4 regions of the Shewanella sp. Koi 1 genome follow, and region 1 is predicted to be linked to each of the others. Evidence: predicted binding sites of a transcription regulator. Region 1 holds the regulator's gene; each other region holds the start of a gene.
What was found. Region 1 encodes sigma-54, which starts transcription at its own class of promoters, with help from an activator protein. Its sites were predicted from a motif close to GTTGGCACGNNNNTNGNNT; they were not measured.
Positions count from the first base shown of each region.

Region 2: ACUZ8J_RS06770 (BON domain-containing protein) is a predicted target of sigma-54. The motif match lies at 2,704-2,722, and genes of this name have one in related genera.
Region 3: flgF (flagellar basal-body rod protein FlgF) is a predicted target of sigma-54. The motif match lies at 3,261-3,279, and genes of this name have one in related genera.
Region 4: ACUZ8J_RS14470 (flagellar hook-length control protein FliK) is a predicted target of sigma-54. The motif match lies at 3,138-3,156, and genes of this name have one in related genera.

Region 1 is NZ_JBREJM010000001.1:4,016,868-4,024,950, reverse strand. Features, by position in the region: gene mgtE (magnesium transporter) at 1-816, opposite strand, end outside; gene ACUZ8J_RS17795 (HPr family phosphocarrier protein) at 1,013-1,288, opposite strand; gene rapZ (RNase adapter RapZ) at 1,275-2,129, opposite strand; gene ptsN (PTS IIA-like nitrogen regulatory protein PtsN) at 2,126-2,569, opposite strand; gene hpf (ribosome hibernation promoting factor) at 2,572-2,859, opposite strand; gene ACUZ8J_RS17775 (RNA polymerase factor sigma-54) at 2,888-4,363, opposite strand; gene lptB (LPS export ABC transporter ATP-binding protein) at 4,469-5,200, opposite strand; gene lptA (lipopolysaccharide transport periplasmic protein LptA) at 5,197-5,748, opposite strand; gene lptC (LPS export ABC transporter periplasmic protein LptC) at 5,735-6,295, opposite strand; gene kdsC (3-deoxy-manno-octulosonate-8-phosphatase KdsC) at 6,292-6,843, opposite strand; gene ACUZ8J_RS17750 (KpsF/GutQ family sugar-phosphate isomerase) at 6,843-7,820, opposite strand.
Region 2 is NZ_JBREJM010000001.1:1,527,886-1,535,968, reverse strand. Features, by position in the region: gene ACUZ8J_RS06785 (diacylglycerol kinase family protein) at 1-260, shown strand, start outside; gene ACUZ8J_RS06780 (sigma-54 interaction domain-containing protein) at 357-1,766, opposite strand; gene ACUZ8J_RS06775 (hypothetical protein) at 2,020-2,484, shown strand; gene ACUZ8J_RS06770 (BON domain-containing protein) at 2,757-3,305, shown strand; gene ACUZ8J_RS06765 (DUF3224 domain-containing protein) at 3,454-3,870, opposite strand; gene ACUZ8J_RS06760 (hypothetical protein) at 3,995-4,804, opposite strand; gene ACUZ8J_RS06755 (histidine phosphatase family protein) at 4,970-5,560, opposite strand; gene ACUZ8J_RS06750 (histidine phosphatase family protein) at 5,630-6,238, opposite strand; gene ACUZ8J_RS06745 (porin) at 6,338-7,381, opposite strand; gene ACUZ8J_RS06740 (MFS transporter) at 7,472-8,083, opposite strand, start outside.
Region 3 is NZ_JBREJM010000001.1:3,310,095-3,318,177, forward strand. Features, by position in the region: gene ACUZ8J_RS14565 (flagellar basal body P-ring protein FlgI) at 1-983, opposite strand, end outside; gene flgH (flagellar basal body L-ring protein FlgH) at 995-1,669, opposite strand; gene flgG (flagellar basal-body rod protein FlgG) at 1,682-2,470, opposite strand; gene flgF (flagellar basal-body rod protein FlgF) at 2,481-3,224, opposite strand; gene flgE (flagellar hook protein FlgE) at 3,397-4,758, opposite strand; gene flgD (flagellar hook assembly protein FlgD) at 4,821-5,600, opposite strand; gene flgC (flagellar basal body rod protein FlgC) at 5,625-6,041, opposite strand; gene flgB (flagellar basal body rod protein FlgB) at 6,044-6,448, opposite strand; gene ACUZ8J_RS14605 (CheR family methyltransferase) at 6,592-7,431, opposite strand; gene ACUZ8J_RS14610 (chemotaxis protein CheV) at 7,533-8,083, opposite strand, start outside.
Region 4 is NZ_JBREJM010000001.1:3,286,194-3,294,276, forward strand. Features, by position in the region: gene fliM (flagellar motor switch protein FliM) at 1-625, opposite strand, end outside; gene fliL (flagellar basal body-associated protein FliL) at 666-1,190, opposite strand; gene ACUZ8J_RS14470 (flagellar hook-length control protein FliK) at 1,274-3,052, opposite strand; gene fliJ (flagellar export protein FliJ) at 3,211-3,657, opposite strand; gene fliI (flagellar protein export ATPase FliI) at 3,669-5,006, opposite strand; gene fliH (flagellar assembly protein FliH) at 4,975-5,937, opposite strand; gene fliG (flagellar motor switch protein FliG) at 5,924-6,970, opposite strand; gene fliF (flagellar basal-body MS-ring/collar protein FliF) at 6,963-8,083, opposite strand, start outside.

The DNA.
Region 1 (8,083 bases):
CATCCCCGCCATCCCCATCATGGAGTGCTCTGCGTCTTCACGGATAACATCTACTACGTCATCGATGGTGATACGCCCGAGTAATTTGCCCTCACTGTCGACCACTGGCGCAGATACCCAGTCATGGCGCTCGAACAGCTGCGCTACTTCGCTGTCGGACATGCCCACGGGAATGCTCTCGATATCGGTATCGATAATGCTACTGATATGAGTATTGGGATCGCAGGTGAGCAGATCCGCAAGTTTGACCCCGCCGAGTACGCGATCATGCTTATCCACCACGTATAAGGTGTCAGTGGTATCGGGCAGATTGCCCCGTTGGCGCAAATAACGCAGTACCACATCGATATTCACATCGGGCCTTAAGGTCACAGTATCTGTATTCATTAGGCTGCCCGCGGTTTCATCGGGGTAGGAGAGCGCTTGCTCCACCCGCTGGCGGTTTTGCAGGCTCATAGACTGCAATACTTGCTTATAGACGGTATCCGGCAAGCTTCGCAGGATATAAGCGAGATCGTCCGTATCCATACTGGCGGTCGCCTTGGCGACCCGTTCAGGGCTCATGGCGCGGATCAACGGATCTTTTAGCTCTTCACTGAGTTCATCGAGAATATCCCCGAGCTGATCTTGATCGATAAGTTGCCATAGCACTTGCCGCGCTTTAGGGGGCGAGGACTCTAAAATCAATGCTATATCCGACGCCGCCATGTTTTGCAGCATTTGCCTGACATGCACAAACATACCGCTATTGAGGGCATGGCTCAGTTGGTCGAGACGTTGTTCGACTTGTAAGCTGTCTGAAGCTTCTACAGGCATGTTTCCTCCAAGGTGGCGACGTGGATGGGGCGTTTGGCTGTTGAGGACTTAAGCCAAAGCGCAGCAGTATATTGTAATTGAGCGCACGGGAGGGCGTCGAGTCACAAATGTGTTTTACTGGTATAAGGTGCTGAAATCAAAACCAAACAGGGTACTGAATAACGGTAGGGGGCATCGAGATGAGATGTCGAGGCAATTAGCAGGCTTCGTCGAACTTCGCGTCGATAAGCGCGCAAATGGCATTGAGCGCAGGCTCCGCATCTGGGCCTTCGGCAATCAGGGTAATGGTTTTACCCATACCCGTTTCCAGCATGAGTAGCCCTAAAACACTGGCGGCAGAGGCTTGTTTTTCACCTTGGATCAGCGTAATGCTGGCATCAAACTCTGAGGCCAACACCACGAGCTTTGTCGCAGCGCGGGCATGTAAGCCGAGTTTATTGCAGATGGTGATTTGGCGCTCAAGCTTTGGCATGGCTTAACTCTCGGTGGCGGGCATTCACTTTGTGTTTACCGTTGCTAAAGCGTTTAGCCAGTTGCTCGGCCACGTAAACCGATCTGTGTTGACCGCCGGTACAGCCGATGGCGATGGTCAGATAGCTGCGGTTATTACGCTCTAAGTGGGGCAACCAAGTCTCGAGTAAATTCTCAATTTGCCAGATGAACTTGTTAACCAGCGGCTGGCGATTTAAAAACTCGGCAACGGGTTCATCTAAGCCGGTGAGAGGGCGCAGCTCGGGTTCCCAATGGGGATTGGGTAAAAAGCGCACATCAAACATAAAGTCGGCTTCGGTTGGCATACCATGCTTAAAACCGAAGGACTCGAAGTTGATCACCAGTTCCTTATCGACACTGCCAAGCAGGATTTGCCGTACTTGGTCGCTGAGTTCATAGATATTCAGATTTGAGGTATCTATGTAGTGATCCATCTGCTGTGACAGGGGCTCGAGCAATTTGCCTTCAAGTTTGATGGCTTCTTGCAGTGATACTCGGCTCTTAGATAAGGGATGTAAGCGCCGAGTCTCGCTGTAGCGCTTTAGCAGTACTTTATCGCTGGAATTTAAGAAGAAGCTGGTAAGTTCAGTGCCCTCTGGCAGGCTTGCGAGCTGTTTGACGAGTACCTTGTCTTGCTCCGGCAGGTTACGCACGTCAACGCTGATGGCGACGAGATCGTTACTGCCCTTGAGCTGTTCGAGTAAGCTGCCAATCAGCGGCAACGGAAGATTATCGACACAATAATAGCCGAGATCTTCAAGCACTCTTAGTGCGACCGATTTGCCTGAGCCTGAGCGCCCTGACACTATGACCAGTTTCATCCAGTGATTACCTGATAGAGTTCCGTTTCATCATGCGTCTTGCGCAATTGCTTCAATATTTGTTTGTCGCTGAGCTTTTCAGCCATGCAGGACAAAGTGCTTAAGTGCTGTTGACATTGGTCAGCAGGCACCAGCAGCGCAAATAAAATGTCGACAGGTTGTTTATCGATAGCATCAAAGGCTATCGGCTCCTCACATTTCACCAATATGGCTATGGGTTGTGTTATATCGGTTAATCGACCATGTGGAATGGCGATGCCGTTACCTATACCTGTGCTCCCCATCTTTTCGCGCGCCACTAGGCTTTCGAAGATCTCTTGAGATGAGAGGGTGGGGTACTGGGCAGCGGCTAAGTCGCTGATAAGTTCCAGTACCTTTTTCTTACTGCCCGGAGTGGCGCAGGTCGTGCATTCCGGCCGCAGTATGGTACGAAGTTCCATTGCTAGTGTTTTGTTAACTTCTCTTTGTGTTTAATAACCTGACGATCAAGCTTGTCGATCAGGACGTCTATGGCAGCATACATATCTGCATGCTCTGAAGTCGCGAAGACTTCACCACCGGTGAGGTTGATTCTCGCTTCGGCAATTTGTTGCATTTTCTCAACATTGAGCACAACGTGCACATTATTGATCTGTTCGAAATGACGTTCAAGTTTTGAAAACTTTTCCTCAACATAAGCCCGTAACGATTCAGTAATCTCGATATGGTGTCCACTCAGGTTTATTTGCATATAAACGTCCTCCGATTTCCACTTTAGGCTATAAACTTTTACGCTGATTGGAAGGGGGAATAAGCATCGCTTCTCGGTACTTCGCAATGGTTCTGCGCGCAACGTTAATTCCCTGTTCTGCCAGAAGCTGTGCCATCTTGCTGTCGCTTAATGGTTTTTTCTGGTTTTCCGCTGCAACCAGTTTCTTAATGAAGGCTCTGATTGCCGTGGATGAGCACTCACCGCCATCATCAGTCCCGACGTGGCTTGAGAAGAAATATTTTAGTTCAAAAAGTCCCTTTGGGGTATGCATGTATTTTTGTGTCGTCACCCGTGAAATGGTGGACTCATGCATTTCTACCGCCTCAGCGATATCGTTCAGGACCATAGGTTTCATGGCTTCTTCACCGTATTCGAAGAAGCCCTGTTGATATTGCACTATGCAGTTTGCCACCTTGAGCAGTGTTTCGTTACGGCTTTCAAGGCTTTTGATAAACCACTTGGCTTCTTGCAGATGCCCGCGGATAAATTGGCTATCGGCTTGGCTTTTGGTGCTGCGCGCCATGGCTGCATATTGCTGATTAACATTGATTTTTGGCATGCAATCTGGATTTAACTCGACCACCCAGCGACCGTTTTTCTTCGATACCGACACATCGGGGATGACATATTCTTCATCAACAGGGGTGATGAGCAAACCGGGGCGAGGGTTTAAGGTTTGGATCAGCGCTATGCTGTCCCTTAACTCGTCCTCTTTAAGTTTGGTCTTACGCATCAACAACCTAAAGTCGCGGGCGGCGATCAGATCTAAATGATCTTTGATCAACATGCGGGCGTTTTCGAGGTGTGGGGTATCCGGCGAAAAATGGGAGAGTTGGATAAGCAGACATTCGCTTAAATCCCTTGCGGCGACACCAACGGGATCGAAGTGTTGAATACGCTTAAGTACGGCTTCGACTTCATCCAGTTCTATCTCAGGATTGCCCATGGCCTCGAGGATATCTTCAGTACTTTGAGTGAGATAACCTTGATCGTCGATGGCATCAATAATCGCGGTGGCGATGGCTAAATCGGTTTCAGAGAAGGGCGTGAGGTTTTTCTGCCATTCTAAATGCTCGTACAGGCCTTCACTGGTTTCCCCTTGGAAGGGCATGTCATCTTCACGGCTGGCGCCAGAACCTGAGTTTGGCGAGGCGGTAAAAACTTCATCCCAAGTAGTATCCATGGGCAGTTCTTCGGGCAGGGATTCTTTGGTCAACGACTCGGCAATGTCCACGGTGGAATTGTCTTGTTCCTGTGGCAGGGCCGTTGTTTCGCTAAAGTCGGTATCGGCGATATCTTGCTTACGTTCGGTAGGCGCGTCGAATTGCTCCTCTTCCAGCTCGAGAAGAGGATTAGAGTCTAAGGCTTGCTGGATCTCTTGCTGCAGTTCCAATGACGACAATTGCAACAGACGAATGGCCTGTTGGAGTTGTGGCGTCATGGTTAACTGTTGACCCAGTTTGAGCTGGAGTGACGCTTTCATGTTACCGCTGATCCCTACGTTATTATTTTGAATTTAGGCCGCTTGTTATCATATCGATGGCGCTTATAAGCCAAAATTCAAGGCTAATTGGCTCTGTTTAAGTAACTATAGCCTGAATTGTTCACCTAAGTACACAGCCCTAACTTGCTGATTGTCTAAGATCTCTGCGGGAGTTCCTTCGGCAATCAGGTTTCCGTGACTGACAATGTAAGCATGTTCACAGACGTCTAAGGTCTCGCGCACATTGTGGTCTGTGATCAGTACCCCAAGGCCTCGGCTCTTGAGTTGTTCGATGATTTTCTTGATATCGATAACCGAAATCGGGTCGACACCGGCGAAGGGTTCATCGAGCAGAATAAACTTTGGATTGGCCGCTAAAGCGCGGGCAATTTCGACGCGGCGACGTTCACCGCCCGATAACGACATGCCTTGGCTGTCTCGGATATGGGTGATATGGAACTCTTCGAGCAGATGTTCCAGCTCTTCTTCGCGTTGATCGCGATTGAGCTCTTTACGGGTTTGCAGTACCGCCATGATATTGTCGTGCACGGTCAGCTTGCGAAAGATACTGGCTTCCTGTGGCAGGTAACCAATGCCTTTGCGGGCGCGCAGGTGCATGGGATCGGCGGTTAAATCATCATCGTCGATAAAGATATGGCCTTTATCGCTTTTGACTAAGCCCACGACCATATAAAAGGTGGTGGTTTTACCCGCGCCGTTTGGGCCGAGTAGGCCGACGACTTGACCCGTTTTCACCGTCAGGCTGACATCTTTCACAACCTGACGACTCTTATAACTCTTAGCGAGATTCTGTGCTTTTAAGGTGATTTGGGTCATTTAGAGTCCTGTTTTTTCACAGGTTTGTCCGCGGGCTGGTTCTTGATCTCTTCCTGATAGTTGTCAGGTTGAATAATGGTAATCACGCGATCATCACCGCTACCCGTGCTCTCAGCGATCAATTTTTGCTGAATAATATCGTAACGGATGAGGTTACCCGTCACTTGGCTACCCGCTTGGTCTAGGCTGGCAGAGCCCGTCAAAGTTAGGGTGCGGGTCGCCATTTCGTAGCGAATTTCTTTCGCGCTCGCCGAAGCTGGGCGTCCATCGTCGAGGATCTGGCTATAAGTCGCAGGATTACCGGTTGCCACTAAAATCTTGCTGTTTTCCCCTTCGGCAGAAAATGCACGTAGTTGATCCGCATGGATTTTAATCGAGCCTTGGGTGACTTCAACCGGACCGAAGAAAATGATCTGGTTGTTTTTAATGTCCGCAGTTTGGCTAACGGCTTTAATTTTCACTTCTTGCTGTAAGTCACCAACCTTGGCGAAGGCGCTCATGCTGGTGATTAGCATTAGGCCGGCAAGTAATATGTTATTTTGCTTCATAGGTTCCTACTACCTGACTGGTCAATTGCACTTCCTGCGCGTTAAGGTCGGCATAAAGGCCTTGCCCTTGAATATTAAAATCTTTCCCTGTGACGTAAATGATGCGGTCAGAGGTCATTATCATAGTGTTGAGATCGAGTTCTAAAAAACTGGTGGACAATGTCTGTATGGGTTCACCAGGGCTGATGGCATCGATAATAACATTATTTTCTAATACAACCTTGCCGGTATCTTTGTTGAGTCGACCTTGATCGGCTCGGATCTGCCATTTTGCTTTACCTTGGTCGGGATAGACAAGATAGACGGGCTCAGTAAAGTCGGTTTGGTTTTTCAGCTCATAGTGTTCCATGTGCTTTGCCGTGACGCGACTGTTAACTTGCCCTTGCTCATTAAACTCAATGCTGCGCAGATCTTCGATAATGTAATCGGGTCTGTCACTGACGTTCAAGCTGTCATCCGTATCGCCACCGCGTTTTTGCTGCACTTGCCAATATAGCACCAGCGCAGTACCAAAAAAGGCGATAATGGCGAGGGTCACACGACTCATATGCTCATCCCATGGGCGGAAGTGAACTTATTTTGGCTCAGTAAGAGCAGATCCGTGAGTTCCCTGAGTGCGCCATGTCCACCATTCAAGTGAGTCACAAAATGGGCGTGTTGGCGGACATAGGGATGACCATCGGCAACACAGACGGCCAAGCCGACCACATTCATCACAGGCAAGTCGACAATATCATCACCAATATAGGCGACTTCTTCTGGGGTGACATTGTAGAGCGACAGCAGTTCTTCATAGGGAACGAATTTATTATCCACGCCCTGATAAATATGCGTTACACCCAGAGCCGTCATGCGGTTTTCGACAATTTTAGACTGACGACCTGTTATCACGGCCAGATTAAAACCACTGGTCAATAATGAGCGCACGCCATAACCATCGCGGGTGTGGAAGGCTTTGAGTTCTTCCCCTGAGTTGCTCAAATAAATGCGGCCGTCGGAAAACACCCCGTCCACATCGCAGATCAGCAGTTTAATTTTTTGCGCCCTTTGCCAAACATCGTCGCTGATGGGGCCATAAAAACCTTGCTGTGGCATTAAATCACTCCCGCTTTAACCATATCGAGCATATTGAGGGCTCCGACAGGATGATGTTCTTTATCTATCACTATCAGGCCGTTGATATTTTTGGAATCCATCACTTGCAGCGCCTGCGCCGCTAAAACGTTTTCAGTAATTGTGACACAGTTTCGCGTCATCACATCGGCAATCGGCGTGGTACGCAGGTTGACTTGGGCATCGATAACGCGGCGCAGGTCGCCGTCGGTAAAGATACCCACGAGTTTGTTTTGCTCATCGATAACCGCGGTCATGCCAAGGCCTTTCTTGGAGATCTCATACAGGGCATCGGTGATGCAGATATCGTGTTTAACCAGTGGTAAGTCATCGCCGCTGTGCATCACGTTGCTGACTTTAAGCAGCAGCTTACGGCCTAAGGCTCCGCCCGGATGGGACATGGCGAAATCTTCCCGGGTAAAGCCTTTGGCTTGCAGCAGCGCAATGGCGATGGCATCGCCCATGACTAAGGTTGCCGTGGTGCTTGAGGTTGGCGCAAGCCCAAGCGGGCAGGCTTCCTCTGGCACCTCAATACATAAATGAATTTTAGATAGACGCGCCATGGTGGATTCTGGCTTGCCAGTCATGGCAATCACAGGGATGGCTTTACGCTGGATAACTGGCATCAGCGCGAGGATTTCGCTCGACTCGCCCGAGTTTGAAATCGCAAGAATCACATCATTGTCAGAGAGTACACCTAGGTCACCATGGCTGGCTTCGCCTGGATGGACAAAAAACGCTGGGGTGCCTGTGCTGGCGAGGGTGGCCGAGATTTTATTGCCAATGTGGCCTGATTTTCCCATCCCCATCACTATCACTTTGCCGGTGCAGTTGAGAATTAACTCGCAGGCTTGGGCAAATTCAACGGAATCGACATATTGATAAAGATTGTCGAGGGCCGATTTTTCAATATCGATGACTTTACAGCCCCACTGGCGCAATTGTGATTGGTCTACCATGTCTATCTCTCTTCTTGCATTGTCTTTGTCGCCCCGTTCTGGGATTGGAATAGCACAATTTGGTACGCGATAAAGATGATAAAATTAACGGCTTCTTACTCGGAGTAGCGTCTTATTGTTCTGCCCTTGCCTATAGGGTGTGAGGCAATAGGGCAGGATAACCTGTTTAGCGATTGAATGCCTTGAGCAAAATCATCGTCTTGGTTGTTTTGTGCTGCCACTTTTATTGCTATGGCCGCCATAATAACCAGTTTGACATTCAA
Region 2 (8,083 bases), 2.5 Mb from region 1:
TGGCTGAACTGGCTTTTACCGGCTGGATTAAAGAGGCCGCCAATAGCGACTCTGAGCCCTCGGCCAACACGGGTAAAGTGAAACATGCCCATGCTAAAAGGGTGAAGATCAGCAGTCAGCCCCCATGCAAGTATGTGATTGATGGCGAGATTTGTGAGCCGGAGGAACTCAATATCGATATCCTGCCCGCCTCTTTGAAGGTGTTTGTGCCCTATCAAGCACAAAATGCTGAACCGCAGTCAGAATCAAAAATAAGCTAACACTTTTAAAATCAACTCTGAATCAAACTATGAATCAAAGCTGAATCAAAACTGAATCAATGCATTAGCTTATTTTCAGGCATTTAATGTAGGTTACTACTTGGCGACGCTATTGCTAACGGAATCTTCGCTAATGGCATCAACAACAGTTTGAGCGTCTGACTCCTGCTCATATTTACTGAGCTTGTTATAGAGGGTTTTAACGCTGATCCCAAGCTGCTCGGCGGTGTCGGTCTTATTGCCCTGACTCGTTTCAAGCGCTTGGTAAATGGCGATTTTTTCCAGCTCCTCAAGGCGCATACCTTGGGGGATCACGACATTTTCCTCCGCAGCCGCCTCCTTATCCAAACTGGGCGTAAGCTGTAAATGCTCAGGGGTAATCTCATGGTCCGCCAGAATATAAGCGCGCTCGATAGCATGCTTTAACTCGCGCACATTCCCCGGCCAAGCGTGGGCCGCAATCGCCTCTAAACTTGAGGGCGAGAACACTTTACTCTGTTTTTCCGCCGCATTGCGATAGGCCAGAAAATGCTTCGCAAGTCCGACAATATCTTCCCCACGCTCCCGCAATGGCGGCACTTGAATGGGGAAATGCGCTAAGCGAAAGTACAAATCTTCCCGCAGTTGTCCTTGCTCAATCGCCACTAGAGGATCGCGGTTTGTCGCCGCCACAATACGCACATTGGCCTTGAGCACCTTAGGGCTGCCGACGGGACGATATTCATTATTTTCGAGCACTCTTAACAGCTTAACTTGATGCTCTAGGGGCATTTCGGTGACTTCATCGAGGAATAAGGTGCCGCCTTCAGCCTGCTCAAATACCCCTTGATGATCACGATTCGCGCCGGTAAAAGAACCTTTTACATGTCCGAAGAGTTCACTATCAACTAATTCTGGGCTCAAGGCGCCGCAGTTAATCGCAATATAGGGCTTATTCACCCGCGGGCTAGCTAAGTGAATGGTATTGGCGACCAGTTCTTTACCCGCGCCACTCTCGCCGATAATCAACACATTGCTCTCGGCAGCCGACACGCGGCGGATAGTGCGATACAAACGGTGCATAGGTAATGAGGAGCCCACCAGCAGACCATATTGGTCTAATTCGCTGGCAAAGGGGCGAATGCGCGTCGAAGTATTGGCAACCAAATGCTGGGCAAAATCCGCTAAGGTTTCGCACAGCAACGACATATCGATGGGCTTACGGAAATGGTAGCCCGCGTATTTGGATAAGAGTTTATCGAGGTGAGGATTCGGTAGGCCATCGGAGAGGAAAATAAACTCCACATCCGCAATGGCGCTGGACTCGAGTAAGGCTAAGTAATCTTCACGGCTTAGACGGGGCAGCTCAATGATCGCCACATCGATACGATTGGCCTCCAGCTGACTAATCCAAGATAAATCATCGGTACTGCGTAGCTTGTTGTAGGTCTGCGCGCCCTCGAGCTGCACTAATGCCTGCTCGGTCTCGAAGTCCTGTAGATGATAGAAAAGCGTTGGTCGGATCATCTTGTGCCACTCCCTGTGAATGAAGCACCACTGTATGCCAGCCGTGAAATTTTAACAATCTCAACGGTAAGAGTTGCCGATAATAAGCGAGGCACTGGCGACAATGGATAAATATCATCAGTTAAATCAATCCATTAACTTATCATTAAAAAGTGAACGAAATATGCATAGAAGCTGAATGAAACTGAAATTTCCATAAAATGTTGGGCAATCCGTGTCGGCGGAGCAGCCCAAACTACCACAGGAGGTCGTTATGACGTCTAATGTTGCGCAACATCAGACCGAGTTAAGCGCCGATATTAAGCTGGTTAATGAGTTAATCGAGCTGACCCAAACTGGCGTGGATTTTTATACTCGGGCCAATACCACTGTCGATGACTACAGCCTAAAACGCATTTTTATTGCCCAAATCAAGACGTATCAAGGGATGCAGGCGCGATTTAAGCAACTGCTCGCCCAAACATTACAACAAATGGGCCAGCATTCGGTGCCGCCGTCGCAGACTCGGCCCTATGCCGATGTCGATGCTTTACTTATTAAACAGCAACTCGCCGATGCCCTCGCCGTACTCTGCGAGCTTGAGCGTCAGCGCCTTAATCACCTCAAACAGCTAATTAAAAAGGCCAATCACCCAAGGTTAATCAGCCAATTGGCCGAGGATATTGCCTGGCTACAAATCCATTTGGATACCTTACACCTGCGTAGCCAAGCCCTGTAAGGCGGCAATGCCATCCAATAACGCGGCCAACTGAGCCGCGTTTTTGTTGCCTGCGATCTATTTGAGCTTAACGCCTATCCCACTTAAGCCAAACCGCTTAATCACCCTCGGTAATATTTACATTTTGTCGGTAAAAAGCGCCGATTTGCCGATTGAGCCAAACACCTAAAACTAGTCATCTTTCCAATTAATCACATTTAAAATCAGTAGGATAAAAACATTGGCACGATTCACGCTTTATTTCCTTCGAGATAACAACGGAGGATATCATTATGAAAAACACGACAACTTTAGCTTTAACCACCTTACTTGTCGGTTCTATCAGTTTAAATGTGGCCGCCGCACAGGATTGGAAAGACGATGCCAAAGATGCTTGGCTCGATGGCAAGGCCGAAACGACTTTGTTGCTCAATACTAACCTCAACTCCTTTGACATTATGACCGACGTGAAAAACGGCCATGTCACCTTAACCGGTCAAGTGGAGAGCAGTGTCGATAAGGCGCTCGCCGCTGAGCTCATCAAAAGCTTAGATGGCGTAAAAGGGGTCGATAACAAGTTAACCGTGATGAAAGAAGACGAAGGCACCAATGAGGTGGTGAAGACCTTAACCGACTCTAAAGTCGCAACGGTCGTAAAAACCCGTCTGTTGTTCTCGACCGACGTATCGGGTACCCAAATTAATGTTGATGTTGCCGATGGCGTAGTGACCTTACAGGGTGAAGTGGCTAGCGATGCCGAGCGTCAATTAGCCCTGACCATTGCTAAAAATACCGATGATGTGAAAAAGGTCGTCGATAAAATCAAAGTCAAAACCTCATAATGGTCCTGACATTCAGCCCTTGCTAATTCAGCTCTTGATAACTCAGCTGTTGGTAACTCAGCTGTTGGTATTAGTCACTCGGGCAAAAACCACAAAACCAGCTTCGGCTGGTTTTGTTTTATTGGCGCAATGTTATGTTAATCGTGCCTTAGGCTTCGGCTTCCTGTTCGAGGTAGAAGCTAAATTCATAAAAATGTTGGCCATTTTCGATGCTTATCGCCATAGTGCCATATAACCCCACCAGTTCACCCGCGCCAGAATGGGGGACAACCTCAAGGTGTAAGCGGTTTTGCCCATCGGTCATAATACCAAAATGTTGCAGCACAAAACTGCCCTGTCTGCCGCACAGTTTACCTACGACTTGCTCTATCGCCACGTATCCCGCCGAGCCTTTTACCGCCGTCATGGCACTGAGCATTTCGCCTTGGCTGCGGGCTTCAAGCTCACCATAAAAGCTTTTATCTAAGGTCATTCTGCCCAAGTTCACGCCGCCAACACCTGTGGCATAGGCACTCTCGGGATTGAGCTTAACATCAAATTTGCCCGTGACTTTGGTCATTTCCATGACACGCTCCTTGTTTTAATTTTATGCTTTATGCCAAAACCTTAGCTTTCCCAGCCGCTAGGTGAAATAAATACCTCAGCCGTAGCTGAGGTAAAATTAACTTAGCATAAGCCCAGATATAAACCTAATGCAGTGCTTTGATTTCCGACTCACTCACACCGACTTCAAGGATTTTAGCCACCTTAGGCTCCTCTGCCATAGGTTGGCCCGCCGCCCTATCGCGGAAGGTAATCGCAACTTTATACGGCGTCTCAAAGGGATACACAGGCTCGATATTATCGACTTCGATACGATCGCCAATAAACACACTGCCTAAGTGCACTAATCGATTTTGAGCATAATCTAAGCTAAACAAGCCAAGGTACCAAAATACCCCCGAACCTTGGTTCGTGACGATATAAGGCGCCACAAAGGGCATGGTTTGCTGCTTAGGATCGTCCTGCAATGGCGCATCGCTTTGGGTATCGGGCTCTAATGCTGGGTCAAAATTAAGCGGCGTAATCCGCATATAATCCAGCAATACCCGACCCTTTTCTTCACCTTGTTGATAATCCCCCAGCGCAAATTCCGTTTGCTTGATTTTAATAAAGTGCGTCAATACCACTGACAGTTGGCTATCGGGCAGCTTTACTTCAAAGGGATTGGCCGTATTCAAACTAAAGAGTTTCAGCATCACCTCGGAGGCATTCGCCACCGGTTTGACCTCGCTTGGCACCACAGATTCGATGGCATCTTCGCTGGAAGATAATGCCGCCTCTTTGGCTTTTGCCTTCGCATCGGCCTGGGCCATGGCCTCATCGTATTGCAGTACTTGGCCATCTTCCATGACCATGTAGATATCATCATTGGTCATGTTAAAACGATAAATGCCCGCGGCAAGAATACTGAGCACAAGGATAGTCGCCGCTATCGTTAATTTAACAAACATACTCATCCGCTCCCCCAATGCGCTTTACACGCGCTTTTTACCTAACTCAAGCTCTGTGAATGTCGGAGCAGTATTACAGATACTGAGTCAAAGCGGAGCGGGAAAAGTGTAAAAAAATAACACTATTTGGCAATTTGTCAGGTTAAGTTCAGCTAATCTTGCCCGCTCCAATCACAGGCACTGAATTTTGGTCACCTTGCCATCTTCAAGCTTAAAAAAGGCGTCCTGCGGCATCTCCTGCGACCACAGCGCCTGATAATCCAGATTAGCGTAAATCCCGCGGAACACTGCGCCAGACAAGGCATGGGATACGATGATCACTCGCTCGGGTACGGTCGGATCCTGCAACCAATCTTGAATGCGCTCACTGATACTGGCGAACGTCTCAGCATTCGGCGCATAGGTATACCAATCGGCCAGCGCATTTAACTCAGGCTGGTTTTGCTTGATTTCGGGCACGCGTTGCTGCTCCCAATCCCCAAGACCAAGCTCCTTTAAACGCTCATCTTGTTGTAGACGTTCAACGGGAAAGCCGATTTGTTGGCAAATGATTTCAGCGGTTTGCACCGCTCGCCCTAAGGGGCTCACATAAAATGCCCAGTCCTGTGGTTCTTGAACATATTCACTCAATACATAACCCACGGTTTTCGCCTGTAACTCACCGAGTTCGGTGAGCGGCGAATTGCAATGTCCCTGCAAACGTAGCTCTGCATTAAACTGTGTTTGCCCATGGCGTAATAAATAAATCGTTTTGCTAGTCAATGTAATAACCTAAAAATCAGATAAATGATGTCAATGCGTATTTTGCCAATACCTAATGTTACCAATGCCTTAGGCAACACTTTGGCATTGATAGTGGGATATATCGTTATTGAGGATCAAATGGCATCCCTTGGCATCGGAATGTAAGATGCTCAAACTGGCTGGCCGGATGGAATTCCACTTAGTTTCAACGTTTTGCTCGCTTAAGAAATGGTTCGTTAATAACTTCACCATCAAGGGTTCCATCACAATAAGCACATTGCCTTTGTATAAGGCTCCGATATTTTCGACAATCTCTAACAGGCGTTTTTCGACTATTTTCAATTGCGCATGGATGGAAGAACAAAAGCCGCGGGATTGCGCCATCATAGTATAAATACACAGGGATAAATCAAAGCATTCGCCGTTAATGTCAAAGTCGGACTTAAAATCGGCTAAGGCTAATCGTTTGATTACAGAGATAGCGCGCTTTCTATTTCTGTTTAAAATTTCAGCCGTCTCCATCGATAAGGGTGAAGAACAGGCATACACCATCTCAAAACGTGTGTCCCTTAAGGAGTGCGCCAGCATATTCACATGCACCTCCCCAAGGCTGGACAAGGTTGCCTGAGAAGGTACTGACGGTTGGAATGCTTCTACTGCTGCGTCTCCCTGACTAATTAAATATAGATTGGCCAATTTAATCACCTCTACTACGCCATTAAGTTGGAAAGTGAGCCGAGTGCCTATTTGCTAACGCACTCGGCTTGAGTTGAAACGCTTACAAAACGGAAACGCTTAAAAAACGTAGCGAACACCGACCGTGAAGACCTTATCGTCGCCAATGTCTTGGGTAATGCCTGACATTTGATACTCGCCCTCATACATAGCGTAATGAGTGTACACACGGGTCGATTTGGTCAATTTTTTCTCTGCGCCAAGGGTAAATTGGCTGATGTCCACATCCGTAATCTGCTCATTTGGGCCAACGAGTTTAGAAAAATAACCGCCCAAACCCGCATTGTCTTGGCCAAACTCGGCCTTTAATGTGGTGCCCCAGAGGTCGTAGGTGGCATTAATGAAATAGGAGTTACCCTCCATATTGGAAAATTTTAAGCTTTCGGTATGTTGAAAGATCCCGCCCAGTTTCATGTCGCCAAGCTTAACTTGGGTCACAAACCGATAGGCATCGATATTGGCGATCCCTTTATTGATGGCGGCGGCTACATAATAAGGCGCCTTTTTAAGATCTTTATCCCCAAGCGTGGTACTTAGGGCATACAGCTCATTATCGGCGCCATAGTTATCCTGTAATAAATAAGTTGCGTTGATATCCATCAGGCCGAATAACTTAGGCGAGTAATACCAAATACCATCGGCGCTACGCGTCTGCCCTGAGACCAATTGATTAATATCCGCATTGGTCGTTCCAAAAATATCGACTTTGCCTTCGGCGGTTTTGAAAACCGTATCGTTGCGCCCGACAAGCAAGGTGCCGTAGGCCGTTTCGACACCTAGGTAAGTATTTCTCGCCGAGAATACCTTGCTGGAATCGTTCGCCCGATTAGAGGTGTTGTTAACGCCAAACTCCATCTTGTAGATGACATTAATGCCATCACTGAGTGCCGATTTACCCTTAACGCCAATATTGGAAGAATTGTTTTCAAGATAGGTGCCGCTTTCCCCCACATCAACGCCACTGGTACCGCTATAAACGGTTGAACCTAATTCGGAATGGGTCACGGATAAATCCAAACGACCATAAACTGCGGGTGACTCATCGGCCATTACAGGTAATGAAGACACAGCAAGCACTGAAGCGGTTAATATGACTTTTTTCATCGTGTTTCTCTTACTTAGTTTGAGATTAATGATTGAGAAGAAACGCTTTTAAAGAGGTCATGGTGATTAGCCATGACCTCGTCAGGCTAATCAATCAACGACAGTGACTTTTTTCGCGCGCCATACCGAAGCGGCCAGCACAATCGAGAGCACGGAAGTACCAATCCAGAAATATTGCGCACTACCGAAGTCATAATGCTTAACACCAGCCACTTCAGTAACCAGGATTAATTTAGAAGAAACAATCTCTTGTATAGAGGCTGCGAGGTAAGAGAACAGTCCGATAAAGCCTTTAACTGCACCAACAGCGTTTTTAGGCATTAAGTCACAGGCCGTTAAACCCGCGAGAAACACCACCAAACCACCGATAGAGAAGCCGATTAAACCTAGGCCGAAGGCATCCATCATGCGGCTATCTGAGCCCCAGAATAACAAGCTCATACCTATGATATTGGCCAGACCGTATAAGAAGGTCGGAATGTGACGGTTAGCGTTAAAGATTTTGTCTGAAATCACCCCAGATAGGATGGCGCCGAAGAATCCCGCGATGGGGTAAGAAGACATAGCCACCCCCGCGTCGATCAGGGAATAGTTCTTCTCAGACTGCAGGTACAACACGGCCCATGAACTCATGGCATAACGTGATGAGTACATCGCCGCACACGCCAAGGCGATAATCCAAACCACAGGTTGTCTTAATAC
Region 3 (8,083 bases), 710 kb from region 1:
TCATCTAAGGTCGTGCCAGGATTGAACATAAACATCCGGCGATTACTTTCGCTCGCATTGATTGTGCTATTGCTGGTCACCGTCGTTTGACCATTCGCTAACGCATTAGGTTGAGACACCTGAGTCGCTTCGGCAATTGTCACAGTCAAACCACCATGTGTCACCGCGGCTGGCAATAACTTGACGTTCTGTCCAACCACAATAGTGCCTGTACGGGAGTTCACGATCACTTTGGCTGACTCATCAGCAGGCTCCACTTCGATATTCTCGAGTGTGGCTAAAAAGGACACCCGTTGTGACACATCCCTTGGAGCACTAACCTGCACAGAGGTCGCATCCAATGGCCGCGCCATATCTGGACCAAGCAAGTCATTGATTGCATCGGCCATACGCTGCGCGGTCGAAAAGTCCGAGCGGCGTAGGTTAAACGTCAAATAATCGCCAGTCGAAAATGGCGTTGCTACGCTGCGTTCAACGATCGCGCCGTTAGGAATACGACCCACGGTTGGCGTATTTTGAATGACTTTAGAACCATCCAAACCATCGGCGCTAAAGCCGCTGACCACTAAACTGCCCTGCGCAATCGCATACACATTCCCATCAACCCCTTTAAGGAAAGTTTGTAGTAAGGTACCGCCACGTAAGCTTTTCGCTTCACCTAGGCTTGATACTGTGACATCCAATTCTTGACCAGGTTTGATAAAGGCCGGCATGTCCGCATGTACTGCCACCACGGCCACGTTCTTAATTTTGGGTCTGAAATTATCGGGCAAGTTAATCCCAAAGTTTTTCAGCATGGTGGTAAAGGTCTGTTCGGTATAACGGGTCTTCTCACCCGTGCCAGGTAAACCGACGACTAAGCCGTAACCAATCAATTGGTTGCTACGAACCCCTTGAACATTGGCAATATCTTTAATGCGCTCTGCTTGGCTAGGAAGTGAAAATGCCAGCATGGCAACCGCTAAAATCAGTTTCAATTTCATGATACGACTCCTTAGAAGGGCCACCAATCGCTCATAAAGAACTGGCTTAACCAGCCCACCTTTTGCGCATCGGCGAAGGTACCAGTACCGCTGTATTGAATACGCGCATTGGCCATACGGGTTGAATCGATAGTGTTGTCAGGCTTGATATCCTGTGAACGCACTATGCCGGTCACTCGGATAAACTCATCGCCGTTATTGATGGAGATCCATTTCTCGCCGCGCACCACTAAGTTGCCGTTATTAAGCACTTGCATTACGTTGGCGGAGATACTGCCATCTAAGCTATTGCTTTGATCAGCATCGGATTCCCGCTTAGTGTTCATGCTGTCTTTGTAACGCAGATCGAGGGGAACCCCGCCAATCGACACATTGCTACCACCGGCATAAATTGGGTCGAGCGACATATCAGAGCCTTTTTTGATCTGATTACCCGCACTCTTTTTCGCCTGAGTCGCTTCCTTCAACACGATAGTGATGATGTCACCCACTTTATGGGCGCGAATATCCGAATAGAGACTGGCCGCTTGGCTATCTTGGTAAATGGATCCCGTAGCGGCAATTTTGGTTGGCGGCGCTTCGGGGTATACCGGTGCATAAAAAGGATCATCTGCAATCGGCTTCTTGGAGGTGGAGCTACATGCCGTAAGCAAGAGCGCTGCGGCCAATATAAAATATCTAGCCATGATAATGTGCCTCTATAAATTCTGATTCACATACGCCAGCATCTGATCCACCGCCGAAATCACTTTGGAGTTCATTTCGTAGATCCGCTGACTTTCAATAAGATTCACCAGCTCTTCGGTCACGTTTACGTTAGAGGTTTCTAACGCGCCTTGACGAATCGCTCCCATACCATCGAGTGATGCCGTGCCTTGGATAGGCGTACCACTGGCACCGGTTTCGGTGTACAGGTTTTGTCCCATAGGGTCTAAACCCGATGGGTTAATAAAATCGGACATGCTGAGCTGCCCCACGACTTGGTTTTCCGCCGTGCCCGGTGTTTTCACCGAGACTTCCCCCTCGGCAGACACGGTAATGCTGGTCGCATCATCGGGAATCGTGATTGCAGGTTGCAGAACGTAACCCGAACCTGGCGTTACAATTTGCCCAGTATCATCTAAGGTAAATTGACCATTACGGGTATAGGCTGTGGTGCCATCGGGTAGCTGTACTTCGAAAAAGCCAGGGCCTTCAATCATCAGATCGAGTGAGTTATCCGTGGTCAACATATTGCCTTGGGTAAACATTTTTTGAGTGGCCACCACTTTGGTACCCGCACCAATATTTAACCCATTGGGTAACTTAGTGTTCGAGGCACTAATGCCCCCCGCTTGGTTAACGGTTTGATAGAGTAAGTCTTCAAAGACTGCGCGGCTCTTTTTGTAGCCGACGGTGCTGGCGTTCGCGACGTTGTTTGAAATCACCGCAATATCGGTTTGCTGTGCGTCTAAGCCAGTTTTACTAATCCATAACGCTGGATGCATAATTTATCTCCTAACTAATCCGCATTAATGAAGATGAAGCGCGGTCATTTTCTTCCGCGGTTTTCATCATCTTCACTTGCAATTCAAATTGTCGCTGTAGGTCGATTAAGGACACCATCTCATCCACTGGATTGACGTTACTGCCCTCTACAGCCCCACTCTCAACAAACACATTTGGATCGGTTGGCGCCGGATTACCCGATACCAAACGGAACAGTCCATCCTCACCGCGCATCATTTGTGCGTTGCCAGGATTAACCAGCTTTAATCGCCCTACCTCTTCGACCACTTCCGTTGTCGCGCCCTGAGGACGTACCGAGATAATACCATCCTGTGAGATAGTGACTTTTTCAATCGGCAGCGGTAACACAATCGGTCCCGCATCACCCATCACTGGATTACCGCGGTCGTTATGCAATAGCCCTGTCGAGTCAAAACTGAGACTCCCTGAACGGGTATAGGCCTCACTGCCATCCTTTGCCTGAACAGCGAACCAACCATCACCTTTAATGGCAACGTCAAGATCCCGCCCAGTGGTTTTGATTGGGCCTGCTCGAAAATTGGCGGAGGGTGTTTCGACCATGGCAAAAACCCTCGATGGCATTCCTTCACCAAAGGCTTGCATCGATCTGGCTTGCGCCATGTCCGACTTAAATCCATCGGTATTGGCATTAGCTAAGTTGTTGGCACGCAATGCCAACTCATTCATGTTTTGCTTAGCTCCGCTCATGGATATGTAGAGGAATTTGTCCACAGACTGCTCCGTCAAATTTTCAACCTGACAATAGCAAAGCAAGCATCATGCCAATAAAAATTGTGGCTAATTTACTGATAAATTGGGAGAAGATTATGAGGAAATGGCTACAAGGCCAAAAGAGGCTAAGTGTTGCCGCCAGCGGCAACACTTAGAGAAGGAGTAAATCAGCTTAACGAATTTGCAGTACAGTTTGTTGCAGAGTGTTGTTCACTTCGAGGGTACGCGAGTTAGCCTGGAAGTTACGTTGCGCCGAAATCAAATCCACCAGCTCAGTCGTTAAGTCGATGTTGGACTGCTCTAACGCCGAAGAACTGATGCTACCGAAGGTACCACTGTTGGGTTCCCCCGCAAGTGCTGGACCCGACTCAAGGCTGGCCTTCCATGAGGTGTTACCCACTTGAGTTAAACCTTGCTCGTTGGCAAAACGCACTAAGGCAACGCGGGATAATGGCACAGTTGAACCGTTAGAGTAGCTGGCGGTGATCAAACCATCTTCACCGATTTCAACGTTGGTTAAACGGCCCACTGTCGTACCATCCTGCGTTAATTCGGTGGCCGCAAACGGAGCCGAATACTGAGTCGGTGCATTGAACTTAATGGTCACATCTTGAGTACCATCGGCACCTGGGCCTAACACACCAGCACCACCCACGCCTAATGCTTCAGTCGTCACGACCGCAGGATCGCTCCCGGTATACACACCGACAGAGTTAAACTTCAATACCGAACCTTTCCAACCTCCAGTGGTTTGGGCTGTCCCTGTACCATCAGCCATACCATCACCATCAGTATCCGTCTGGTAAGTCCCCGCTGGACCAGACACATCAACTTGCTTACCATCAATTGCGTAGTAGGCAACCCAGTTGTTTTCACCGTTGTAAGAGCCGTTGTTTGGCTTCACAAAATAGGTGGTCATGATATGCGGCTCACCGAGTGAGTCGTAAATCGTCATGGAGGTCACGCTGTTGTAGGTTTTAGAGTCCAGCGGGTCAAAGGCAGCAGGATCGAGTGAACCTTCTTTCGCATTTAAGTTCATCTGCAGAGTCACGTTTTCAGTCTGAACTGGACTGCCAGCAGTATCAGGAATTTGCACAGGTTTAGCCGTCGTTAAACTGACCGATGTCGAATTACCATCTTTATCAACTGGGAAGGTTTGCAGGTAATTACCTGCAGAATCAACCATATAATTATTTTTATCGACTTTGAATGCACCTGCACGGGTAAACTGATGATCTAGGGTGCCAATCTCAGAAGCCGTCACAAAAAAGCCGCCCCCTTTGATCGCTAAATCTAAGGAGTTATTAGTCAGCTGCAAACTACCTTGGTGGAATTGCTGTGCCACTTGGCTCGTTGCCACACCACCACCGACGGCGGTTTTAGAGTTAGAGAAAATTGAATTAGCGTAAACATCCGCAAATTCAGCACGCGATTCTTTAAAGCCAATGGTGTTAGCATTCGCGATGTTGTTCGCGGTAGTGTTTAAGTCTTTCTGTGCAGCAGAAATGCCACTCAATGCAATGTTAAACGACATAATTCACCTCTACATTTCACTCAATTCAATTAAGGACCCAGGTCCAACTCAATACTGACAAATTAGGTTTCTGATACCGCGAGCACATCAGAGAGCTTAATACCTGCACCACCGCGAAGATTCAGAATCGCCCCAGTGCTTGCTGTGCCCAGAGAAACACTGGTCACGTGGGCATAGGTCGAAACGGCAAGCTCTTGAGATTCGCCATCAACAAGACCGCTGGCCTTAATGGTGTAATTGCCGGCAGTAACAGGCTCACCATTTTCATTCAGACCATCCCATGTCACTGGGATGTTGCCGCCATCACTGCCATCGATGTTAAAGGTGCTAACCACTTGGCCTTTATCATCCAGTACACGCACGTTAATCACAGGAATTTTGTCTGGCGTACTCACCACGCCACTTAGGGTGGGGCTTTCGACTGACACATTGCCGGTATCGGTTGGGATCAAGACCTTACGTCCAACTAATCCCGATGCTTGCAGCGCCTGACTCGATGTCATCACGCTGTTTAAATTAACAATCTCATCATTGAGCTTTGAAATACCATCCACGGTCGAAAAGGACGCCATTTGCGCAATCATCTGGTCGTTGTCGACGGGCTTAAACGGATCCTGCATCGACAACTGCTGACTGAGTAATGAAAAAAAGTCTTCCTGCGTCAGCTGTTGACTCTTGGCTTCTGGCACAACCGATTGGCTAGGCAAGCGGATCCCATCTAAAAATGGATTGCCGGTTGATGTACTCGTTGTGCTCGTGGTATTAGTCGCCACCGTATTCGATTGGCTCTTAGTTTGAGTCGTCTGAGCCGTATTCTGGCTAAGTTGGTTAATGAGGCTCACAGCTTACCTCCTAAATCGCGCATGTTATTTACCCATCCCAAGTGTTTGTTGCAGCATAGATTTTGCGGTTTCAGCGACTTGAACATTCATCTGATATGAGCGAGAGGCAGAAATCATATCCGCCATTTCTTCCATGACATTCACATTCGGCTTATAAATAAAACCATCCGCATCCGCCATCGGATGATCGGGCGAATACTCTTTTAATAGGGGTTTATCGCTCTCAACAATGCCTTTTACTGCAACACCTTGAGAAGCTTGCTGTTGGCTCTGCGCTTTCGCCATTTCAGCTTCAAAAATGGGATGACGTGAGCGGTAAGTTTTATCAATACTGCTAGAAACAGAATCGGCGTTAGCGATGTTACTCGCCGTGGTATTGAGTCGGACGGACTGGGCTGACATACCGGAGCCTGCCACATCAAAAATGCTAAATAAACTCATGATTAATCCCCTCTCAGCGCTTTTTTCATGCCGCTAAACTTACTGTCCAAAAATCCCAGAGACATTTGATATTCGAGGGCATTTTGCATAAATGCCGACTGTTCCTGTTGAATATCCACTGTATTGCCATCTCCAGTATCTGGCTGATTTGGCACACGGAACTTCACGTATTGTCCCGTTAACTGTGCGAGGCCAAAATGCTGCTCATCGCCTGTCATCTCAAGGCTATTGCGTTGCTGTTGCTGGGTTTTCGCAATATTTAAGGCCGCAGAAAAATCGACGTCACGGGCTTTATAATGTGGCGTATCGGCGTTTGCGATGTTGCTTGAAATTACTTCGGCACGTTCTGCACGTATCCCCAAAGTGAATTGGTGCACACCTAGTGCCTTATCAAAATTGATCGCCATAAAATTGCCTCCATCGTGACTCTCACGGGAATAAGCAATTCATGTGCCAAAAAACAGAAACTATCAGAAATGTGTAGAAATGGGGTTTGGTGGGGTAAAAAATTACCGACTAATGTCGGTAATTTTTATTTAATATCATAACATTAAGTCTTTTTCTGGTAATAGATACCAGGGTTGCAACGAACCATATCAAATTCATCCGTCAGACCCGCAATCGACTCTGACGCGCCGAGAAAGAGTATGCCCTTCGGATTTAAAGCGGCAGCGAATTGCCGCAAAATTTTTGCTTTTGCCTCTGGGGCAAAATAGATCAGCACATTTCGACAGAAGATAATGTCGAACTTGCCGAGTAAGGTGTAACTCTCAAGTAAGTTATGGGCGCGAAAATTGACTAAACGCTTAACGTTATCCTTAACTCGCATGTTGCCAGAGGGCAAAGCATCAAAAAACTGGCGCTTACGTTCCTCGGATAAACCACGCGCTAGCGCCAAACTATCGTATTCGGCATTTTTGCAACGTTCCAACATCGAAGGCGAAAGATCGGTTGCTTGGATCGAGGCGCCGCCCGGCAAAGCTCCCGGCTTCTTCTGTTGATATTCTAAGATAGTCATTGCCAACGAATAAGGCTCTTGGCCAGACGAGCAGGCAGCGGACCATATTTTTAATGGACGCCCCAACTTACTGTATTCAGGTAACAACACATTATTGAGCAACTCAAACGGATAACGGTCACGAAACCATAAGGTTTCATTGGTAGTCATGGCGTCGATCACTTCTGCCCGTAAGGCTCGCTCCGTGGGCTTCATCGAATGTTTTACCACATCGGATAACGAAGGCAGATTATATTTGCCCATCAAAGGAGCAAGACGGCTACGTACTAGGTATTGTTTATTTTCCCCCAGTACGATGCCGCTGTGTTGTTCTAGGAACAACCTAAATTGATTATATTCGGCTTCAGCGAGTGATTTGTCAGGCACATTCACGTCCTAGATCCTATAGCAAGCACCCAAATAAGTGCCAACAATCATGTAATAAGGGCTAGATTATAGCGTAAAGCGCTACTAGGCACTAACCCACACTTTCACTACAAACTTAAATGCTTGTTCACTGCTGCCGCTAATTCATCAGGATTGAATTTCGCGATAAAGTCGTTGGCGCCTACTTTTTGCACCATGGCCTGGTTGAACACGCCGCTGAGTGAGGTATGTAAAACGACCTTAATATGCTTGAGCTTTGGATCGTCGCGGATTTCTGCCGTTAAGGTATAACCATCCATTTCAGGCATTTCGATATCGGAAATAATTAATGGGATCTCTTCCGCGACATTGTTCATTTCACTAGCAATCGCCTTTAACTTGTCCAATGCTTCGCGGCCATCTTTTGCCGTATCAATTTGTAAGTTTAATGATTCCAACGCGCGAATAATCTGTTTACGAGCCACAGCCGAATCATCAATCACCATGATGTGATAATGCTGACTTCTATCGATAGTGAGCTGCTCATTGACTTCTTCACTGATCGCGGTTTTTACTGGGGAGATTTCATCAAGAATCTTTTCAACATCGAGAATTTCGACTAACTCGCCTTCAATTTCAGTTACCGCCGTCAAATAGGAATAACGGCCAGCACCTTGAG
Region 4 (8,083 bases), 730 kb from region 1:
CGCCGCCATCCACTTCGATGTGGAAGGAGTTAATCACCACCACTTCAGTGGGGCTGACGATGTTGGCCATCGCGGGGTTTACTTCGGAGTCTAAATAATCAAACTCGACATCCATCACTGGCGCCCAAGCATCTTTATAATCTTCAAAGATAATCTTAAGCAATAACTGCACGATGCGACGTTCAGTTGGGGTAAATTCCCGCCCTTCAATCTTGGCATGGAAACGGCCATCGCCGCCAAAAAAGTTGTCCACCAGAATAAACACTAAACGCGCTTCCATGGTGATCAGTGCTGTGCCTTTTAAGGGATGGAAGCGCACCATATTCAAGCTAGTTGGAACGAATAAGGTGTGTACGTACTCACCAAATTTCAGCATTTGCACGCCGTTAATCGACACTTCGGCCGCACGACGCATCATGTTGAACATGCTGATCCGCAGGTGACGGGCAAAACGCTCATTCACAATCTCGAGCGTGGGCATACGGCCACGCACAATACGGTCTTGGGAGGAAAAGTCGTAGGAGCGAGCTTCCAGCCCCGCGGCATCAAGCTCATTATCCTCTTCGACGTCATCGACTCCGTGTAAGAGCGCATCAATTTCGTCTTGGCTTAATAAATCACTCACAGTATTGTCTTCGCCTCTTTAAGGTGCTGAAGATAAAAGGTTATTGCATTACAAAACCGGTGAAGAGTACTTTTTCAACCACTTTACGTCCGGTCACAGATTGCAAGGTATTTTGTACGCTCAGCAGTGCTAATTGTCGCAATTCATCTTTACCCGCCTGTGTACTTAACTTTTGCACATCGGCGCCACTAAAGGTGGTTAACAGCGCATCTTCAATCAACGGAATATGCTTTTGGGTCAACACATCATCGTCTTGGCCTCTGACCATCAGTTGTACTTTAATTTCAACGAGACGAGCACGGTCTGGCCCAGGGAGGTTAAATAAAAAGGGCCGTGGCATTGGCACATAGGCCGCCATTGCCGCATCGGCGGCAGGAGTGGTAGCCTCCGTTGCTGTAGCACCTTCGGCGGCGACTTCGGGAGCCTCATCACTGCTACCGAGGAAAAACCACAGGGCGCCCCCAATCAACAGGGCTGCAAACACGCCCGCACCGATAAAAATAAACTTCTTCTTACTTTTAGGCGCTTCGGTGCTTTCAAGTTCTAATGATTCTTCCTTGGCCATTTTATATACTCTTTAATTGGCTAAATTCGGGAATGGGATCAGGGCTTGGCGCATAATCCGCTTTATTACTATAGGTTACCTTCTTAAGCGTAATAATCTATACCTGAATTTAAACTAGTTGCTTGATTTAAACCTAAATCTAGCTCTTCTGCCGAGAAATCATCCACATTTCCACCGCTCGAACCGCCGGCTTCACCAAATCCCCCCTCGCGGCGTTGACCTTGGTCCCCTTGTGAAACATGACTGTCGGCCAATTGCATGCCCTGCTCCTGTAATAATTCACGTAGGCGAGGAATAGCTTGCTCTACAACATCGCGGGTTTGTGATTGTGTGACATGGAACTGCACTTGTGTCTGGTCGCCATGAACTTGTACTTTAACCAACATATGTCCAAGTTCTGGCGGATCTAAACGGATTTCCGCCTGTTGGATCCCTTGACTCACCATAGTCACTAATTGCAGCTTCATCACAGGCGAGAAGCGCTGGATCATCTCCTGCATTTGGTTTTGAGTTTCTACACCTTGGCGCAAGGAAAGCTGTACTTGAGGAATATCTTGACGCTGGGTTGCTGGCGTTGCCAAAGAATGCAGTGAAGATACAGCTTTAAATTCCACAGGCTTAAACTCGCTCCCCGTCTCTTCACTGCCAGAACTTAAAGCTGCAACTTGGCTATCTTGCTGCGCATCGAGAGTAACCGCTAACTTAGCGTCTTTTAGCAAAAAGCCTGCTGAAATCTCGGCGCGGGATGGGCTGTCAGCTGTAAGACTCGGATCGATGGCGGTGGCAGCAGAGACATTAGTCGCTACATTAGTGCCTAAGGTACTAAGATCGTTAGTATTCGCGGCTGTTGCCGCATTCGTCGTTAATACATCACTCGCAGAGGCATTGGCCGCTTTGATTGGTGTTTGATTATCAATGACTTGGGATCCCATACCTTGGGGTGCAAGAGCTTTATCTGCTGGCTGCGTCGACACATTTATCGCCTTAGCGCCAATTTCTGCGGTACCAAGCTCTTTTCCCCCTAATACGGGCTCACCCTCAATGGGTAAAATATGATTTTCGGGCGGTTTAACGAACTTTTCGCTGCGCAGACCTGTAAGTAACGCGGCATCATCAATCAAATGCGGCTCATCAACAGAGGTGCCTTGACTATCCGCTTCCGCAACAGTTACGGCCGCAACCAAAGCATCGACATCAGCAGCTGGAATCTGTGGCTCTACACTCTCAGTATCAGTGACATCAGCAGCTGGAATCGGTTGTTCTACACTTTCAGCATCAACGGCGTTTTGTTGTGAGGCTTGCTGTTGTAATAGCTGTGCGGTGACTTGCGCAGTATTTTGTCCGGCCGCCTTTGAGGCTAAAACCCCAGAGTCTTCTGATTCAGTACTAACGTTCAGTTTGTTATCGCCAAGGCCAGTGTTAGTGGACTGAGCGAACTTAGCCATTTCATCGGAAAAAGTGCCGTCAACAATAGAGTTGTCGGTCTGAGATGGAGCATCGACCAATAACGAGGATGAGTCGGCATCGGCATCATCCGTTGCCGTGATATCAGCCTCAAGCGGCAAAGACTCGCCCTGTGCTGCCGCTTTTTTCATCTCATTTGCCATACCAATCTGGGCGAAAATCAAGTTGATATCGGCTTCATCATCAGTTTTGGTATCGTCAGTGCTGGCTTCCGCTTTGGCAGATTTGACGGCCACATCCTGAGACACAGAGGTTTTAGTCGAGGGGGAAGATACGGATGTGACTGAAGCCAACACTGCAGAAAAGTCTTCACTATTAGTATCTTGAGTCAATGCTTTACTTGAGCTAGCGCTATTTTTCGCGCTTGACGCTAATAGGATATTGTTCATTTGTTGCATATCAGCTCCTAAACATTCACCCGAAGACATAAAAAAGTAGGGCAAACGTCAATTTATGCGGCTTTGGCCATCTCTGGCATAAAGCAAGCAAATAAAGTGCCAATAAGTGAGAATTACATGTCGAAGAAACAACTTACACACGCAATGGCGAGCTTTGGTTAGGGTTTATTGCGGCGAAAAAACTGCTGAGAGGCAAATTCATCGGTCATCTTTTGTTCTTTTTTCAACTCAAGAGCTTGGCGTTTTTTCTCTTTATTATCTAAGAGCAGTTCAACCGCCTTGCGTTTCTTTTGCTTGTCGAGCCAATGCTGCTGACGATAGTTTTTCTGCTTCTCACCATCGGCGACCACACGATTTTGCTGGGCAATGGCCTCATCGATTTGCCGAATAAAACGATGGAATTGGTGATAATGGCTGGCGCTTATGGCTTGGCCCTGCTGGGACTGCATCTGCTTCATATAGTCCAAGCGATAATTGTTGAGTGCATCCAACTGATTTTGGCGCTTTTGACACTCTAGTTGCGCCGACTTTAGCAGCAGTGCGGCCTGCTCCTCTGCATCGAGGGCTAATTTCAACACAAGTAAGAGGGGATCGGCATTCGCCATAACAGTCTCGATTATTTACATTGCGCCGCGAGTTGCCCAAGCATGACTTGGCTATCGGCAAAACTAAAGGCATCACGCATGGTCTGCCGTAAAAAGGCATTCATCGCAGGTTGCAGGCGTATAGCGTTATCGATTCGCGGATCGCTGCCTTGGGCATAGGCACCAATCGAAATCAGATCCTTATTCTGTTGATAGAGGGAATAAGTCTGCTTGACGCGGCGCATGGCTTCTAAGTGCTCGTTCGAAATCACCATTGGGGCCACACGGCTGATCGAAGCCTCAATATCGATTGCAGGATAATGCCCAGAGTCCGCCAGTGAGCGAGATAGCACAATATGGCCATCGAGGATCGCCCGAGATGCATCGGCAATCGGATCCTGTTGATCGTCGCCCTCTGTCAGCACAGTATAAAATGCGGTGATAGAACCTTGTCCAGGCCCACCATTACCCGCCCGCTCAACCAAGCGTGGCAATTTAGCAAATACCGAAGGCGGATAACCTTTAGTTGCCGGCGGTTCACCTACGGCCAGAGCAATCTCACGCTGCGCTTGGGCGTAACGAGTCAGACTATCCATTAATAACAATACGTTATAGCCTAAATCACGAAAATACTCAGCGATACGAGTGGAGGTTTCACAGGCACGAAGGCGCATCAAGGGTGAAGTATCGGCGGGCGCCGCCACCACAACAGAGCGTGCTCTGCCCTTTTCACCGAGGATTTCTTCAATAAATTCTTTAACTTCGCGGCCACGCTCCCCGACGAGCCCCACCACAATGATGTCAGCTGTCGTGCCCCGAGTCATCATCCCTAACAGCACACTCTTACCCACACCCGAGCCTGCAAATAGGCCCATACGTTGGCCCTTACCAACGGTGAGCATGGCATTGATGGCGCGTACACCCACATCGAGTGGTTCGGTGATCGCTCGGCGAGAAAGTGGGTTGATGGCGTTACTGTGCCTTGGCGCCTGCTGTTCGGTCGATAATGCGCCAAGACCGTCTAACGGCACACCATTGCCGTCGAGCACGCGTCCCAATAGGGATAAACCCACACTCAGCCCCGCCTGCTCACCGAGGGGGACGACACGGGCGCCGGGTAACACGCCGCGTAATTCCTCAATAGGCATAAGGTACAGCAGTTCATCGTCAAACCCGACGACTTCGGCAATCAACTCTCCTGCCATGGTTTCGATAGAGCACAGGCTACCCACGGGCGCACGGCAACCACTCGCCTCTAAGGTTAAACCTACCACGCGCACCAGTTGACCACTGGCGACGGCTCGAAATGGCGGGACTTTGTCGATGCAATGATTCAGTTTATTCAGCAGTTGATGGCGGCGATTTTGCATCTTTCTCTCCATCAGCTTGCGACTCTGTACTTAGGGACTCGGTGCTCTGCGCCTCGTCACCTAGCTCAGCACCCGATAGCACTTTTGCGGCGTTTTCCTCATCGAGAACCGCTTGGCGTTGTTGCTGCTGATGGCTCAAATGGGACTGTTGATTACGTAAGGACTCAAACACCGCATCGATGCGCGAGGACAGGGTTAAATCCACCAGCGAGCGTTGGCTACTGATAATGCAATCCCCAGAATTTAAGCTGGGATCGGCCTCTAACTGCCACTGATTACGGTTTAATTGGGTACTGGTATATAGCTGCTCCACCAAGGCGACATCATCGGGATGCATGCGAATACTGACGCTTTGCTCCTTGATTGGCAAAGATTCGACCCCTAAACGCAGTGCCGACAGGATTTGTTCTGGATGAGTTTTAAGTTCATGACCAATCACAGATTTGGCCAGCGCCATAGTGAGTGTCATTAAGGAATGTTCAATATCGCCATCGAGTAATTGCAATGGCTTTTCAAATTGGCTTAACAGCCCTTCGAAGCGGCTGACTAATGCCTTGGCTTCAGCAAGCCCGGCCTCAAGCCCTTGCTCATGACCTTGGGCAAGGCCCTCGGTATGGCCTTGCTCTAAACCTTCGAGTCTGCCCTGCTCCAGTCCTTCGGCATAACCTTGCGTCTTACCTTCGTTAAAGCCTTCTTCTTCGGCTTGAGCGCGAATATCTTCAATTTCCGCCATGGTGGGTGGCGCAATGGTTTCGGCGGCCACCGCCTTCGGTGCTTGCTGCGGCGAATAACCAAAGAGGTTTGAAATACTCACCTCTTCGGTTTGGGTCACATCGGGTAATTGCCAATGGCTGAACTCGATCTCCGAGTCGCTCACTACCCGATGGGACAATTTATTGTCGCTATTGTCACTCCGATTAGAGGAACTCATCGCCGCCACCGCCGCCTAACATGATTTCACCGCTGTCACTTAATCGACGCGCAATTGACAGAATTTCTTTTTGGGCGATTTCCACTTCACTGATCCGAATTGGGCCCATGGCCTCTAAATCGTCACGCAGCAATTCGGCGGCCCGTTTCGACATATTGCCCAAAATTTTGTCTTTGAGCTGATCGTCTGCACCTTTCAGCGCCTTCATCAATACATCCTGCTGCACTTCACGCAGCAAGGTTTGGATACCACGGTCGTCCACATCGATTAGGTTTTCGAATACGAACATTAAGTCTTGGATTTGCTGCGCCATTTCCTCGTCGGTTTCGCGCATGGTTTCCATCAACTGACTTTCGACACCCGTATCGAGGTAGTTCATAATGTTGGCCGCCGCCTTTAGGCCGCCCATCTTCGCTGCTTGCGCGCCGCCTTGACCGGCGAATTGCTTCTCCATGATGTCGTTTAATTCCTGCAATGCCGCAGGTTGCACTTCTTCAAGGTTAGCAATACGCATCATTAAGTCTAAGCGGGTATTCTCAGGGAACTGGCCGAAAATTTCCGCCGCTTGATCTGGCTCTAAATACGATAAAACAATGGTTTGGATCTGTGGATGTTCGTTTTGGATGATAGTCGCGACTTGGCGCGCATCCATCCATTTAAGGGAATCCAAACCTTTGGCGCCGCTGCCCATGATAATTTGTTCAATCAAATTACCGGCTTTGTCTTCACCTAGAGCCGCCGTTAACGCCTTACGGACGAACTCTTCGCTGTTAAAGCCAATAGAAGAATACTTTTGAATATCATCGAGAAAAAGCTTATGCACCCCGATGACTTTCTCCTGCCCAAAGTCTTCCATAGCCGCCATCGCCATACCGACCTTTTGCACTTGTTTAGGTTCTAAGTGCTTTAAAATAGAGGCGGCATCGGCTTCACTCAAACTTAACAGTAAAATCGCCGTTTTTTCGATGCCACTGAGATCCTTAATATTGAAACTTGAGGTTTCAGCGGCGTCTTTTGATTTATTCTCAGCCATTGTCTTGTAACCAGTTTTTCACGACTTGGGTTGAAAGCTCGGGCTCATTGGCCACAAGCGCACGGATAGCTTTAATCATATCATCATCTTTATGCAGATTAGGGATAAGAATTGAGCCATCATCGGCATAACTATACTCTGCTTCTTTGGTATTGAGCATCCCTAAGGTGTCGGCAGCATATTGATCCTCAATCTCGGCCAGCTCATTACCCAATCTTGAATCCTCAGGCATGTTCACACTGTCTGGATAGATTAAGCGTTTCAGCATTGGGCGCACCACAGCAAGGATCAGCACTAAGATAACTAAGGCACCGATACCTAACTTAACGGCACGCCAGAACCAAGGTTGTTCCCAAAGCTCAGGCGCAGGAACATCTTCAACCAATTGATCCATAAAGGGAACAGTGACCACCTCTAAAACATCACCCCGCTGGGCGCTAAAACCTACCGCGCCCTCCAGTAAACGGCGGATATTGGTGAGTTCTTGCTCGGTACGAGCAACGCGCGCCACTTGGCCATTTTCACCGGCGGCGCCGGGTTTAAAGTCCACGGCAACCGATACACTGACGCGGCGCACAACGCCAATTTGCTGACGGGTATGGCTGATAGTGGTGTCTAATTCAAAATTACGGGTTGCTTCGCGGTGCGAGTTACCTGCAGTCACGCTCTCCGTCGCCTTAGTCGCTTCCTGTGGAATATTGGATTCCATCGGTGGTTGGTTCGATAACGCGCCTGGAATACCACCAGTCGAACCGCCAGTCGAATTATTCTCAACTGTCATTTCGCTGCGCAGCGACGGTAAATCGGGGTTAAAACGTTTTGCCGTTTGCTCGACCGCGGTGAAATCCATGCTCACATCCACTTGGGAAGTGAAGTTATCGGGACCAAGGATAGGCGTCAGAATGGAGTCAATTTTAGTGCGGTATTCAGCTTCTTTCTGTTGAACTAACTCAAGCTCACGGCGCGCTCTTGCAGACACGCCATCTTGACTGCCTGAATTGAGTAAACGGCCGTTAGAATCTGTAACTGTGACGCGAGATGGCTCTAAGCCCTGAACCGCAGAAGCGACGATATCCACAATGGCATCGACCTCACCTTGGCCTAAACCGCCAC